3 regions of the Streptomyces sp. NPDC057743 genome follow, and region 3 is predicted to be linked to each of the others. Evidence: riboswitches for the same ligand, from Rfam matches in the RefSeq annotation. Region 3 holds a riboswitch; each other region holds the start of a gene.
The links. A riboswitch is a leader RNA that binds a small molecule or an ion and turns the genes downstream of it on or off. The one in region 3 is predicted to bind magnesium.
Positions count from the first base shown of each region.

Region 1: linked by a shared signal. The riboswitch ahead of ACFVFQ_RS00825 (hypothetical protein) and the one ahead of ACFVFQ_RS13495 (winged helix-turn-helix domain-containing protein) in region 3 are both predicted to bind magnesium.
Region 2: linked by a shared signal. The riboswitch ahead of ACFVFQ_RS22050 (NRAMP family divalent metal transporter) and the one ahead of ACFVFQ_RS13495 (winged helix-turn-helix domain-containing protein) in region 3 are both predicted to bind magnesium.

Region 1 covers NZ_JBHVJX010000001.1:185,428-190,075, forward strand. Annotated here, with positions in the region: gene ACFVFQ_RS00820 (SpoIIE family protein phosphatase) at 1-1,661, opposite strand, end outside; M-box (ykoK) riboswitch at 2,055-2,228, shown strand; gene ACFVFQ_RS00825 (hypothetical protein) at 2,457-2,672, shown strand; gene ACFVFQ_RS00830 (hypothetical protein) at 2,770-3,108, shown strand; gene ACFVFQ_RS00835 (hypothetical protein) at 3,209-3,493, shown strand; gene ACFVFQ_RS00840 (winged helix-turn-helix domain-containing protein) at 3,550-4,026, shown strand; gene ACFVFQ_RS00845 (ArsR/SmtB family transcription factor) at 4,196-4,621, shown strand; gene ACFVFQ_RS00850 (nitrate/sulfonate/bicarbonate ABC transporter ATP-binding protein) at 4,631-4,648, opposite strand, start outside.
Region 2 covers NZ_JBHVJX010000018.1:143,710-148,357, forward strand. Annotated here, with positions in the region: gene ACFVFQ_RS22040 (TetR/AcrR family transcriptional regulator) at 1-363, opposite strand, end outside; gene ACFVFQ_RS22045 (MgtC/SapB family protein) at 584-1,318, opposite strand; gene ACFVFQ_RS22050 (NRAMP family divalent metal transporter) at 1,380-3,047, opposite strand; M-box (ykoK) riboswitch at 3,344-3,513, opposite strand; gene ACFVFQ_RS22055 (hypothetical protein) at 3,669-4,448, shown strand.
Region 3 covers NZ_JBHVJX010000010.1:45,744-50,391, forward strand. Annotated here, with positions in the region: gene htpG (molecular chaperone HtpG) at 1-60, shown strand, start outside; gene ACFVFQ_RS13485 (hypothetical protein) at 367-831, shown strand; gene ACFVFQ_RS13490 (NADP-dependent oxidoreductase) at 1,005-1,910, opposite strand; M-box (ykoK) riboswitch at 2,207-2,380, shown strand; gene ACFVFQ_RS13495 (winged helix-turn-helix domain-containing protein) at 2,748-3,191, shown strand; gene ACFVFQ_RS13500 (hypothetical protein) at 3,263-3,658, shown strand; gene ACFVFQ_RS13505 (ArsR/SmtB family transcription factor) at 3,642-4,085, shown strand; gene ACFVFQ_RS13510 (hypothetical protein) at 4,190-4,534, opposite strand.

The DNA of each region.
Region 1 (4,648 bases), on a different contig from region 3:
GGCAGATAGCGGTGCGCCACCTCCATCGCGCTCTGCTCGGGCAGGGTGCGCGGCAGCAGACTGCGCTGCAGGGTCACCGCCAGCGCGTGCTCCCGGGTGTACCGCCGGGCGTTGTCGATGCTCAGCGCGGCGCGCGCCACCAGCTCCTCGGCCAGCGACCGGTCCTCGTCGTCGAACGGCTCCGGGCGTTCCGAGCGCCAGAAGTTGGCCACGCCCAGGATGTTGCCGCGGGCCTTGAGCGGCGTGGCGATCAGCGAGTGGACGCCGTACGCCATGATGCGGTCGCCCTGCTCCGGGTCCTGCAAGTGCCAGTCGCGGGCCGTCGACAGGTCGGGCACGACCTCGGAGCGTCCGCCGACCATGCCGCGCGCCTGCGGGGTGCCGCCCACCAACGTGAGCGGGGTGCCGGAGGGGCGGAAGGGGTGGTCGGGGCGGATGCCGTGCGTCGCGGCGCGCAGCATCTGGTGGGCGCCGCCGACGGCCGGCTCGTCGCCGTGCAGGACGGGCGCCGCCAGGTCGACGGTGACGAAGTCGGCGAAGCCCGGCACCGCGACCTCCGCCAGCTCCTCGGCGGTGCGTGCGACGTCCAGGGTGGTGCCGACGCTCACCCCGGCCTCGTACAGCAGCCGCAGCCGCTCGTGGGCGACCTCGGCCCGGCCGGAGAGCAGCCGCAGCTCCGTGGAGTCGCGGATGGTGGCGACCGTTCCCATGCCGGCGGCGTGCCGGTCGGTGGGCCGCTGGTTCACCGCCAGCAGCCGGCCGCCGGCCTGGTGGATCTCGTCGGTGGCCAGGCGGCCCGAGGACAGCAGCTCGGCCAGCCCCGGGGCGAGGTCCGGCAGCCGGGCCACCTCCTGCCCCTCGGCGTCCTCGGGCAGCGTCAGCAGTCGTCTGGCCTCGTCGTTGGCCAGCAGCAGCCGCCCCTCGCCGCTGACGATGACCACGCCCTCCCGGACGGCGTGCAGCACCGCCTCGTGGTGCTCGTACATGCGGCCCATCTCGACCGACCCCAGCCCGCGGGTCTGGCGTCGCAGCCTGGTGGCGATGACGCCGGTGGCGGCGGTGGCGATCACCAGCGCCGCGGCGCTGATGCTGAAGACCGTCGGTAGGTGGGCGGCGATGGCGCGGCTGACGCTCGCCACCTTCATGCCCGCGGACACCAGGCCCACCACCGAGCCGTGGGCGTCGGTCACCGGGACCACGGCCTGCACCTCGTGCCCGAGCGGGCCGTTCACGCTCTCGACCGCCACCTTGCCGGCCAGCGAGGGCCGGATGTCGCCGACGAAGCGTTTCCCGATGTCCTGGGGCTTGGGGTGGGTGTAGCGGATGCCGTGGGTGTTCATCACGACGATGAAGTCGACCCCCGCGCGGTTCCGGGCGGACTCGGTGAGGGGTTGCAGGGTCTTCGTCGGGTCCGGGGAACGGAGCACGGCCGGCAGGCCAGGGGAGTGCGCGAAGGTCTCCGCGACGGCCACCGAGCGGTTGCGCGCCTCCTGCTCGGCGTCGTGCCGGGAGGTCAGCAGCAGTGCCGCGAGTACGCCCAGCACGATGAGGAGACCAACGATGAGTTGGAGCAGGAAGACCTGCCCCGCGACGCTCTGCGGGCGTCGTTCGGTCAGTGACCGTACCGTTGCGCGCCGATATCGGCCGGACCCTGCGGCCATGCTGCTATTTCTAACACTCCCGGGGCGGGCCTGCCCATGGATGCGCGGCGGTCTGTTACGGAACGTGATCGAGGGGGTCGGCTTGCGCACTCCCCGGAGTCGGCGGGAGGGGGAGTCTCGGCCGGCGAGGCGCGGGGCTGGGCCGGGTCCGATGGGGGCGCGGGGGAGGGGCCGGTGGGCGATGCGCGGTTGGCGCAGCCGCGGGTCCTGCCTGCTCACAGGGGCTGAGGCGTCGCTCAACTCCGCGCATTCGGCGCACAGTTTCCGTGCCCCTCGCCCCAACCGCCGGGTGGCCGCGCCGGGTTCATCGACGCGTCCGCCGTCAAGGTTCGGTCAAGTAGTTGCGTCCATGCGCAAGTAGACCGGTATGCTGCTGGGCGTTCGAGAACGTCGAAGGCACCTCGTTCGGTGAGGCGTCTGCACGGACACAGGCCACTGACCCCACGACGTCGAGAGACGCCCAGGTTCAGGACAGGTCTCCCCGGGTTAAGGGGTGACCCCAAGTGGCTGCCCCGGCAAGGGGATTACGCCGTGGAGTGCCAAAGCTCTGACGAGTAGGGGTGAGCCGGCCCGTGCGCCGGTCCGCTCCTTTGCCGTGTCCGTCATGGCGCCCGCGGGCGCCCCGGTCGGGAGGAGGCGAGAGACATGGACGGCCATTGCAGTAGTCCGGGCCACAGTCGGCCCCGCATCCGCATGTCCTCGTTGACCTCCGGCACGCGGTAACACCCCTTCTTCCCACGCCCGCTCCCGCCCGCCCTCGGCCAGGCCGAGGCCCGTCGGCGCCGTAAGGGGTGGGTGCTGGCCGTGCGTGTGGACCGCACGGGCAAGGAGGGCTGGCGGATGCGGCCGTTCGGCCACCTGCTCACGGCGGCCCTCTCCACCGGCCGCGTGGTGGGTCGCACGGCCCTGCGGGCCTGTCTGCTGGCCGCGACGATCCTGGTCGCCGTCCGCATCGTTCAATTCGCCCTGGGGCATTGGGCGTTGTGGCCCGCGGTGCCCGGGGTGGCGTGACTGCCGTCCGCGGCCCCGGACGCCGGCCAGTCAGCCGCACCCGTACCGGCAAGCAATGCACACCTCCACCGAACCGAGAGAGGGGAGGGCGGCAGTCATGCGCCTCCTGAACCAACCGAACCGACTGCACCAACTCCCGCGCCCCCGCACCGAATCCGACCGGCACCGCGACCGGCCCGCCGTCCGCGGCCACCGCTGCCCGCGGGTCCGGCTGGCCCTGCACGACGGGACCGAGCGCACCTACCTGCTGGAAACGCCGGACAACTGCACCGACTGCCCGGGACCGCAGACCTGCTACGAGCCGCGGGTCCACCTGGCCTACCTCCTCGCCCGGCAGGGCCACGACGCCCACTGGCTGGCCGACTTCGCCGATCTCCCGCTCGCCGCGGCCGATCGCCTCACCGAGGCGGCGGCCACCCCGCGGGACCGCGTCTGACGTTACCCAACTCCCGCCACTCTTCCCTGACTTGACCCCTCCCTTCCCTCTCCTCCTTCCCCCTTCCGTCATCCGCCATCCGCACGGAGGTGAGTGCGCCATGTCCGTTCTGTCCGTGATCCACATCCGTCCGCTGCGATCGCCCGCGGCCCCGACCACCCCGACCGTCCCGTCCGCCCCCGCCGTCAGGACCGTCCTGGGCGGGGTCGTCGAGCGGCTCGCCCGGGGCGCCGTCGACAGCCCCGTCCTGCGCGTGTTGGAGCCGCCGACCGTGCGGCGGCCGTCGGGGGACCGCGCCCGCCGACGCCCGCGCGCCCACTGGCGTTCCGTCGTCGGCCCCGACGGCCGGCGCCGGCTGGAGGCCGACTGGCGGCCCGAGGTGTGAACGCGCCCCACCAGCGACTCCCTCCCCAACCGTTGCCCGGAAGATCAGGAACCGCCATGTCCCTGCGCTACGCACGCCTCCACCACGCCCGTGGGAACTGCCGATTCGGGATACCGGAAGACGCCGGACCCGCGCACGCCGCGGACCGTGGGTCCGCCACCGCCGACGCGGGGCCCGTCCCGAGCGGACCGCGACACCGGGTGGCCGGCCTGACGGTGGACACCGAGCAGCGCACCGCCCGCGCGGGCGGGCGCGCTCTCGTCCTGACCTATATGGAGTTCGAGCTGTTGGCCCGTTTCGTCGCCCACCCCCGGCGGGTGCACTCCCGGCGTCATCTGCTGACGACGCTGTGGGGGCATCAGGCCGTCAGCGGCACCCGCACCGTCGACGTCCATGTGGCCCGGCTGCGGCGCAAGCTGGGGCCCGGCTACCAGGCGCTCATCAGGACCGTCCGGCAGGTCGGTTACGCCCTCGATCCGGCGGCGGCCCCGGCCAGCCGCGGGGAGGTGTGCGGCCCGGGTGGCGCCGCATGAGACCGTTGCGCCGCCGTCGCCCGGTGCCCGCGCCGTGGCCGGGGACGGAGCCGGGCTGCCCCGCCCCGGAACGCCCCGCTGGCCCGGCCGAGTTGCGCGGTCCGCCCCGGCCGGTGCGGGGCGCATTCGGTGCGTGCCGTTCGGGGCCGCCAGTCGTTAGACTCCCTTCATGGATGCGCAAGCCCCACCCGATGCGGACCCGAGGTTCGAGCAGGCCGTTGCCGTGTTGAAGGCAGTGGCCGACACCACGCGTTTCCAGGTGCTCTGGGCGTTGACCCAACGCGAGCACGCCGTGGGGCAGTTGGCCGAGCTGGTCGGGGCGCATGTCGCGGCGGTGTCGCAGCATCTGGCGCGGCTGCGGGCGGCGGGGCTGGTGGTGTCGCGCCGGGAGGGCACCAGGATCTTCTACCGCGTCGCGGGCGACCATGTGCGCACGCTGCTGGAGGGCGCCGTGGTGGCGTCCCAGGCACCGCCGGCCGGCGCGACGGACCCGGCCCCGACGGCGGCGACGGGTGCCGTGGCGGCCGGCGAGGCGGCGGTGGCGCGTGGCGCGGTGCGCGGCCGGCTCCGCCCGCGGCCGGCGCCGGGCGGCTGAGGAGGCCGGTCAGCCGGTGGGGGAATG
Region 2 (4,648 bases), on a different contig from region 3:
CAGGATTCCGGCCATGTGCGTCCGCATCAGCAGCGGTTCGTCGTGCGCCAGCCCCAGGATCGCGTCGATCGCCCGGGACAGCAGTTCCCGCCCGGCGTCCGGCCCGGTCGGTCGCGGTTCGCGCTCCAGCGCGGCCTGGAGGGTGCGGTGCATCAGCCGATGCACGGCCGACTGCAACAACTGGTGCTTGCTGGGGAAGTAGTACGAGATCAGGCCGCGGGCCGCCCCCGCGCGCTGCGCGATGTCGCCGAGCGTGGTCGCCTCGTAACCGCGCTCCCGTACCAGCTCGACCGTCGCCTGCAACAGTCGCTCGCGGGAGCGCCGTCGCAATTCTTCATTGACCGATGCGCTGCGGGGGGACATGCTGTAACTCCTGCGTTGACTGGCTGAGAGCCAATATACTCAGCACAGGCCGGACGCCCGCCCGTAGGGGGGCGAATCCGGCTGAGCTGCCTGATTCGGGCGACGCGGGGGATCGTCCGAATCGGGAAGCGTGAGGGCCGGAACGGCCGTGGTGCACTGCGTGGTTGGCAGTGGTGCGGCGGGCGTTCCGGCCCTTTGTGGTGGTGGGGCGGGGGAGCGGTCAGGCCAGGGCGCGTTGGGCGGGGGCGGCGACCTCGGGGTCGTCGAGGTGCCAGTGCAGGTCGCGGATGTCCGGCTCCAGGGAGAGGCGGGCGATGACCTGTTCCAGTGCCTGGGCGAGGTTGCCGGAGACGGCGGCGGTGGCGCGGATGCCGGTGGTGTCCTCGGTGTCGCGGCTGGCCCGCAGGCTGATGGGGGTCAGGTCACAGGCGCTGAGCGCCTGGAGCAGCAGGGCGCGGATGTGCGTCTCGGCCCGGCGCTCGCAGACCACGTGCACGGTGGCGTGCACCGCCTCGTCGGGGTCGGAGCCGGCGGCCGGCGCCCGGTCCAGCAGCCGGCCGGCCGGGCGCAGGACGAGGTGGACACCGAGGACGGCGAGGGTGCCGATGGCGGCGAGTTCGAGCCGTCCCGAGGCGGCCAGCACGCCGACCGCGGCGGAACACCACAGGGTGGCGGCGGTGTTCAGCCCGCGGACCCCCGCGCCGTTGCGGAGGATCACGCCGCCGCCGAGGAAGCCGATGCCGGAGACGACGTACGAGGCGACCCGGGTCGGGCTGCCGGAGTCGCCGACGGCCGTGCTGTAGAGGACGAAGAGGGTGGCGCCGGCGGCGACCAGCGCGTTGGTGCGCAGCCCCGCCATGCGGGCGCGCCACTGGCGCTCGACACCGATGAGCGCCCCGCAGGCCACGCCGGTGGCGAGCCGGACCACGAAGTCGATGAGGGACAGGGTGCGCATGGCAGCGCCTCCTTCGGGGCTGGTGGGGTGCGGGGGCCGGGGGTGACGGGCGGCCGAACGGTCAGTGGCCGAGGGCCACTTCGACGACCTTGAGGATCACCAGGACCATGGCGACCAGCAGGTAGGTCCGCAGGGCGGTCAGGCCGACCTTGTGGCCGGTGGAGAGGATCGGCCGGGGCAGGGTCTCCAGCGGCGGCATCCGCCAGTCGTCGCGGCCGGTGCGGTCCACCGGCCGGCCGCCCAGCGCCCAGCCCTTGCGGCGGCGCCGCACCTCCGCGTACCCCAGCGCCAGCACCCCGGCCGCGCCGCAGCCGGCCATGATGCCGAGGATGGCGGAGGCGTCGATGTCCGGGAAGAGCACGGCGGCGGTGAGGATGACCGACAGGGTGACCAGCACGCCGACGACGGCGGCCGTGAAGGCGTTGGTGCGGGGGCCGTTGACCCAAGGGCCGAGCACCGTGCGGTCGTTGCACAGCAGGAGCAGGAAGACCGAAGCGGACGGCAGCAGCACCCCGGCCAGCGTCTGCACGCCCTCGGTGAGCAGGCCGAGCGGGGAGCCGGGGATCAGCACGATGGCGGCGGCCGCGGCGACCAGGCCGGCGTAGACGGCGTAGAAGCCCTTGGCGCCGCCGACGCCGCGGTGCAGGGAGTGCTTGATGCCGAAGACGTCGCCGATGGCGTAGGCGGTGGACAGGGAGACGGCGAAGGCGCCGATGATCGAGGCGTCGAGCAGGGCGATGGCGAAGAGGACCCCGGCCAACTTGCCGGCGTGCGCGGCCAGTCCGTGCGCGATGCCGGCGGTGTCGGTGAACGCGCCGACGCCATGGGTGCCGGCGAAGGCGGCGGCGGTGCACCCCATCAGGGCGGCGGCGCCGATCACCACGACGGCGATGCCGATCCACAGGTCGGCCTTCTCGTACGACATGAAGCGCGGGGTGATGCGCTTGTCGATGACGTAGGACTGCTGGAAGAAGAGCTGCCAGGGGGCGACGGTGGTGCCGACGATGCCGATGATCAGCAGCATGACGGTGGACAACTGGCCGGGGCCGCCGGGGAGATGGGGGACGACGAAGTCGTGGGCCATCTGGCCGGTGGACGGGTGGACCATGAAGTAGAGCGGGACGAGCAGCAGCGAGGCCGCGCAGAGCCCGATGGCGATCCGCTCGAACCGCCGGAACGATCCGGTGAACGCGGAGGCGATGATGATGGCGGCGGCAAGCAGCACCGCGCCGACCTTCGGCAGGCCCAGGTAGCCGGCGGCCAGGGTGATGCCGATGAACTCCGTGACCAGGGTGAGGGCGTTGAGCAGGAACAGGTCGATGACGGAGAACGCGCCCCAGAACTTCCCGAACCGCTCCAGGATCAGGCGGGCGTGCCCGACTCCGGTGACGGCGCCGAGTCGGAGCACCATCTCCTGGTTGACGTAGAGGACGGGAATGAGCAGGAGCAGGGTCCACAGCAGGTGGGTGCCGTAGTTCTGGCCGGCCTGGCCGTAGGTGGCGAAGGCGCCGGCGTCGTTGTCGCCGACCATCACGATCAGACCGGGGCCGACTATCGCGAGCAGCGTCTTGAGCTTGGCGGACAGGCCCCGCCGCGGGGCGGTGTCGTCGTGCCGGATGGTGCCGAGCGCGCCGCGGATGTCGCCGATGTGCGCGTCGTCGAGGACGGCGGAGGCCGGCGCCGTCGGGGGCGCGGCGGGGGCCGTGGGGCGGATGGTGGTCTCGGTCATGGCTACCTCCCAAGTCCCCCTTGAGGGGGCGGAGTTGGGGGCACGCCGCAGCCATCCTCCCTGCGCGGGCGCGCAGCGCGACCTCCCGTTCCGGCGGCGGGCCGTACGGGGCGTGCTGCGGCGGGAGGCCGCGCAGGGAAGGTGGTTACCGCGTGCCGGAAGAATGCGAGGGCAGGCGGAGCAGGGGCCGTTGATGGCCCGGACTACTGCATTCCATGTCTCTCGCCTCCTTCCGGTCGGGGCGCCTGGGTGCGCCGTCGTCGATCCGGTAAGGAGCGGACCAGTCGCCGTCGACTGGTTCACCCCCACTCGTCAGAGCTTTGGCACGTCACGGCGTAGCCCCTGCGGGGCAGCCACCTGGGGTCACCCCTTGTGCCGGGGAGACCTGTCCTGATCCGGAGCGTCTCTCGACGGGTGGGATCAGTGGCCTGTGTCCGTGACGACGCCTCACCGAACGAGGTGACCGCTGTCAAAACCTCTAGGAGTCTAGACCCGTCGACGGAGTTACTTGCGCAGATGTGCAAGTTTTTGACCGACTCTTAACCCTGCGGCCACCTTTGGGCCCCGCCGTGCCGGTCGAGCCGCTGGACACCGCCCGGCTCCCGGGTGAGCATGAGCCGCATGTCCGAGCACCCCCGGCCCGACGAGGCGGGCGACCACGGCACCCCGGCCGAGCGACTGGACCGCATCGAGGCGCTGTTGGCGCCGGCGGTGACGGGACTGGACGAGGCCGGGCGGCGGCTGCGGCCGGCCTGGCGACGGGTCACCCGCGGCGAACCCCGCTGGCCGTCGACGCTGGCGGTGCTGGTGGCGGTGGTGCTCCAGTGGCGGCTGCCGGAGCGGCTGGCGATCCATCCGACGTGGCTCTTGCCGGGGTTGGAGGCGGCGCTGCTGCTCGTGCTGGTGGCGGCCGACCCGGTCCGCATCGAGCGGGTCTCCCGGCTCTACCGGTGGGCGGGGCTGGCGCTGATCGCGCTGATCAGCACGGCGAACGGCTGGTCCGCGGTGCATCTGGTGATCGGCCTGGTGCGCGGCACGGAGGGCGAGGACGCCGGGCCGCTGCTGGCCACCGGCGGCGCCATCTGGCTCACCAACGTCCTCGCCTTCGCGCTCTGGTACTGGGAGTGGGACCGCGGCGGGCCGGTCGCCAGGGTCCACGCGGTGCGCCGCTACCCCGACTTCCTCTTCCCGCAGATGGCGACGCCGGCGCTGGCTCCGGAGCACTGGGAGCCGCAGTTCGCCGACTACCTGTACCTGTCCTTCACCAACGCCACCGCGTTCAGCCCAACCGACGTGATGCCGCTGACCCGTTGGGCGAAGCTGCTGATGCTGTTGCAGTCGGCGGTCTCGCTGCTGACCGTCGTGCTCGTGGTGGCCCGCGCGGTGAACATCCTCAAGTGACGTGCCGTCAGGCGCCGTTGGCGACGAAAAAGGTGCGACCCGGTGCGTGTGAAGCTCGCGTTGCGAGGGTATGGCGACGTCATGACGGGGGGATGAGACCGTCATGAGAAGCCGATGAACATCTGCGTGAAGAGGCAAATGTTTGGCGGAGTCTTGACTGCGCGGGCCGTGACCAATCGGTGACAGGTCTCTGACCTGCG
Region 3 (4,648 bases):
CCGAAGGAACCGGCACGGTTCGTCAAGCTGATGGCGGAGCGGCTGGAGCGGGCGCTGTAGCTCGTAGGGCGGCTTCGATGGGAGTCGGCGGCCTGGCTCAGGGGTGGCACTGCGGTGCCGAGCAGGCCGCCGGCTCGAAGTCCTACGCGGGGGCCGCGCGACTTGAGGGGCGTGCGGGCGGGCGTCTTCCCCTCGCCTCTTCCCGTTGCCTCGGTGCACCTCATCAGCGAGGAAAGGTCGCGAGAGGGAACGGTAACTTGCGGAAACTTTCCGTTCTCTTCCGACGTTACGGTGGACGACGACCTGATCGTTTGATGTGGGGCACGACGGCCGTGCCGTCTTGGGGGAAGTGAGCAACCAATGGCCATGGTGGGCCTGTTCTGGATCGCCGAGGGCGATGTGTACGTGGGCGCGAAGCCGTTCGGGGCGACGCCCGGCGTACGCCTGACCCCCGAGGGCGTGGTGGCCCTCGGCGAAGGCCAGTCCGGCCTGCACCTGTGGGAGGACGTGCACGCGCTGACGGTGGCGGACGTCCCCGTGAAGTCCCTGCTGCGACAGGTCGGCGCGGTCAAGGACATCGCCGTGCTCTTGGCCACGAATCTGGCCGCCATGGACACGGTCTCGGGCCGGGCGACCGGGGCGCCCCCGACGCTGACGGTGGGAGTGGAAACACCCGACGGGGGCCACAAGTTGACGGCCTACGTGGCCGCGGCCAACGGCTACTCCCAGACCGAGGTCGACCTCTCCCGAGCCCTGCTGTCCCGCCTCACGGAGGGCGCCGCGACGATGGCCACGACGCTGGCGGCGATGTCGGAGTGGGGTCGTGCCTAGGAGGACGGATCGCCGCGGAGCGCGGAGCGGGAGAAGCTGTTGCGCGCGTGGGCGGGCTGACGCCTTCCTCTTGAAGCGTGTCCTGTCCGACCAGGCCGTTGCCGCGCCTGGTACTCCGGCCCCGGGAGTGAGCCGGAGGACGAGGCGCGGCGCTGTGTAACGCTGTGCATCGCTCAGAAGTTCACGACGATCTTTCCGGTCAGGCCGCCTTGGAGATAGCGGTGGTGTGCGGCTTGGATCTCGTGGAGGCCGAAGGTGGCGTGTACGCGTAGCTTCAGGGCGCCGTTGTCGACGAGCTTGGTCAGTTCACCCAGTCCTGTTCCGTCCTCATGCACCTGGTTGACGGTGGTGCGGACGCCGCGTGCGGACAGGTCGGGGACCGGGCCGGCTTGGGTGGCGATCGACGCATAGCGGCCGCCGTCGGCCACGGCGTCGGTCAGGAAGGCGCCGAAGGTGTCGAAGACCGCGTCATAGCTGCGGTCTTGGAAGGCGTCGCGGTCGGTGCCGGCGAGGTCGGCTCCGTAGTCGCGGGCGAAGGCGATCTGTGCGTCCCGTGAGACCAGGGCGTCGACGGTGACTCCGCGTGCGCGCGCTATCTGCAACGCCAACCCGCCGACCGCACCCGCGGCACCGGCGATCAACAGCCGCTGGCCGGCGGACACCTCAAGCCAGTCCAGTGTCTGCGACGCCGTCAGCCCGGGCAGCGGCAAGGTGGCGGCCTCGACCAGGCTGACCGCCTGCGGGGCCGGGGCCACCGCCTGGGCCGGAAGTACCACCAGGTCGGCCCAGGTCCCGCGGCCGGAGCCGAGCTGGTGCGACATCGCGATGACCCGCTCCCCCGCCCGCAGCCCGCTGTTCCCTCCATCGACGACGATCCCGGCCAAGTCCCAACCGAGTTGCAGCGGCAGGGGCGGCGTCCCCTCGCCGATGGCGCCCTCCCGCGTCTTGTCGTCGACGGGGTTGATGCTCGTGGCGACGGCCCGGATCAACACCTCCCCCGGCGCCGGTTCCGGTTGGGCGGCGTCGACGAGGCGGAGGACGTCGGGTGTGCCAAAGCGATCGATCTGTATGGCGCGCACGGGGAACCTTTCACACAACTACTGCCGATTCACACAACTACTGCTGATGTGTTGTGCAACCCGTGCCGTGATCGCGGGATTCCCCGACCGGCCCGCCAACCTCCGCCTCCCAGCGAGGGGTTGGCTGAGAGGCGGAGGGTGGCGCCACTCTGCAGGGGGTGGCGGACCAGCCCGCACCGACGGAGCGAGGCGTCCCTTCACGCCTTCGGTATCGGGCACGAGGAGGGGACCGTCAAGGCTTGGTCAACAAGTTGCGTTGATGTGCAAGTATCAGGCAGGCTTGAGGACGTTTGAAGGAGGCACCTCGTTCGGTGAGGCGTCTGCACGGACACAGGCCACTGACCCCACGACGTCGAGAGACGCCCAGGTTCAGGACAGGTCTCCCCGACCTAAGGGGTGACCCCAAGTGGCTTCCCTTGTACGGGGATTACGCCGTGCAGTGCCAAAGCTCTGACGAGTAGGGGTGAACCGGCCGTGCGGGCTGGTCCGCTCGCTGCCGAGTCGTACGGCGCGCTCGCGCGCCCCGGCCGGAAGGAGGCGAGAAACATGGACGGCAGTAGTTGCAGTAGTTGCGATGGTTGCAGCAGTCCGGGGCACAGTAGGTCGTCTACCCGTATGACTTTCTCGGTCTCCGGTACGCGGTAACACCACTCCCCCGACGCGTTCGCGAACGCTCTTTGCCAGGCACCCGTGCGGCTTTCGCCGACCCGGGCGGTCGGGCTGCGCGCTCGCGTGGCGGGCGGCTTCCGCACGCCTCAACCCCGCTCCCAGACCAGGCACATGGCGGGGCCTCGCCATGCCCTTCGCCACCACGCCCCCGATCCGAGGGAAACAACCATGAACCTCCACCACCGACCGCTCCGCCACACCCTGCTCGCCCGCACCTCCAGCGCGCGTCGACGCCACGCGGCCGTTCCGCGCCCGCTGCCTTCCCCGCACGAGCCCGCCGATCTGCCCAGGGCGCCGGTCCACCGCATCCGCGGCCTCGTCGTCGACTGCGAAACCCGAAAGGTGTCGGTCGGCGGACAGCAACTCAAGCTCACCTGCATGGAGTTCGAGCTGCTGGCGTACCTGGTGGCCAACCGGCGCCGGGTCTACAGCCGCGAGCAGTTGATGGCGTTGGTGTGGCAGCAGACCGCCGTAGGGGACCTGCGCACGATCGACGTGCACATCGCCCGCCTGCGACGGAAGCTGGGCCCCGGGCATCGGGCGCTGATCCGCACCGTGCGGCAGGTCGGCTACGCCTTCGAGCCGTCGGCCACCGCCACGCCCCGCCCCTGATGAACGAAGCCCGGCGACCGGCTCGTTGGGGGTCGCCCTCCCGCAACGCTGAGCATGCAAGGGATACCGTCATGCGATTCCTGCCCCGTTCCCTCCTCAGGCAGACCAAGCGCCCCGACACCGGGGCGACGGCCGTTCGCCCCCGCGAGCTGGTCACCCTCCATGTCCACTGTGACCAGGGCGCCGAGACCCACATACGCGCGCTGTGCGTGCTGGCCCTGAGCCGGCCCGGTGCTCGCGTCGAGGCCGTGCGCGTCGACCCGTCCGACGCGTTCACCACTCACCTACAGCTGATGGTCACGCTGGACAGCACGGCAACCGGCCTGCTGGACCGACTCGTCGACATGCTCTCCGGCATGCCGCCCGTCCGCGACCTGCACTGGCACCGGGCCCCGGACCGGCACGACGATCCGCGCGCCCTCGCCTCCGCGCTGGAAAGGGGAGCGTTCGGTGCATGCGCTCACTGAGTCCGACGCGTCCTTCCTTCCGGCGCGCACGGCGGCAGCTCCGCTCGCCGCGCCGCTGACGGTCGCCGAAATCACCGCCGTGACAGCGTTGTTGAAGGCGGTGGCCGGCCCGATCCGACTGCGGTTGCTCCAGGCTCTGGCCGAGGAGCGGGAGCTTGCCATCGGGGAGCTGACGGAGCGCGTCGGCGCCCCCTACGCCGCCGTCTCCGAGCACCTCGGGCGCCTGCGGGCCGCGGGACTGGTCGGGGTGCGCCGCAGCGGCCACCGCGTGCTCTACCGCACCACCAACCCGCACCTCCCGACGCTGCTCACCGCCGCCCGGCGCCTGGCGGCCCGCCCGGCTCCGGTGCGGCCGGACGCCACGGTTGAACACACGGCGGAGCGACGGCACACGGAGATACAGCACATGCAGATACCGCACACGTAGATACGGCACACGGAGATACGGCACACGGAGATACGGCACAGCGAGGCGGTCGGCGACGCGGGGGCGTGGACCCCGCAGTCGTCGACCGCCTCGCTGAATCGGCCTTATCTGACCGGAGATTCGGCGGTAGCGGCGTCGGCGATGCGCTCGGCCGCGGCCAGCGGAAGGTCGGCGTAGTGCGCTAGCCAGTGGGCGTCGTGGCCCTGGTGGGCGAGGAGGTAGGCCAGGTGCACGCGCGGTTCGTACCTGGCGCACGGGCCCGAGGGGCTGGGGCAGGTACTGGGGACGTCGAGCAGGTAGCCCTGCTCGATGCCGTCGTGCAGGGCCAACTGGAGGTGTCGGCAGGGGTGGTTGTGGTGGGTGGTGTGCGGGGCTGGCCGGCCGTCGGTGACGTGGTGCTGCCGGCGGGCCGGTGCGGTGAGCTTGGTGAGGTGCGGGAGAAGGCGCACGGGTGTCCTCCCTTCTCCGTGAGGGGGTGATGAGGGGTGATGAGCGGGTAATGGGGGGTGACGGCGGGCGGGGAGGGTCCGCCGCCACCCCGGTAGGGGAAGGGTCAAGTGCCG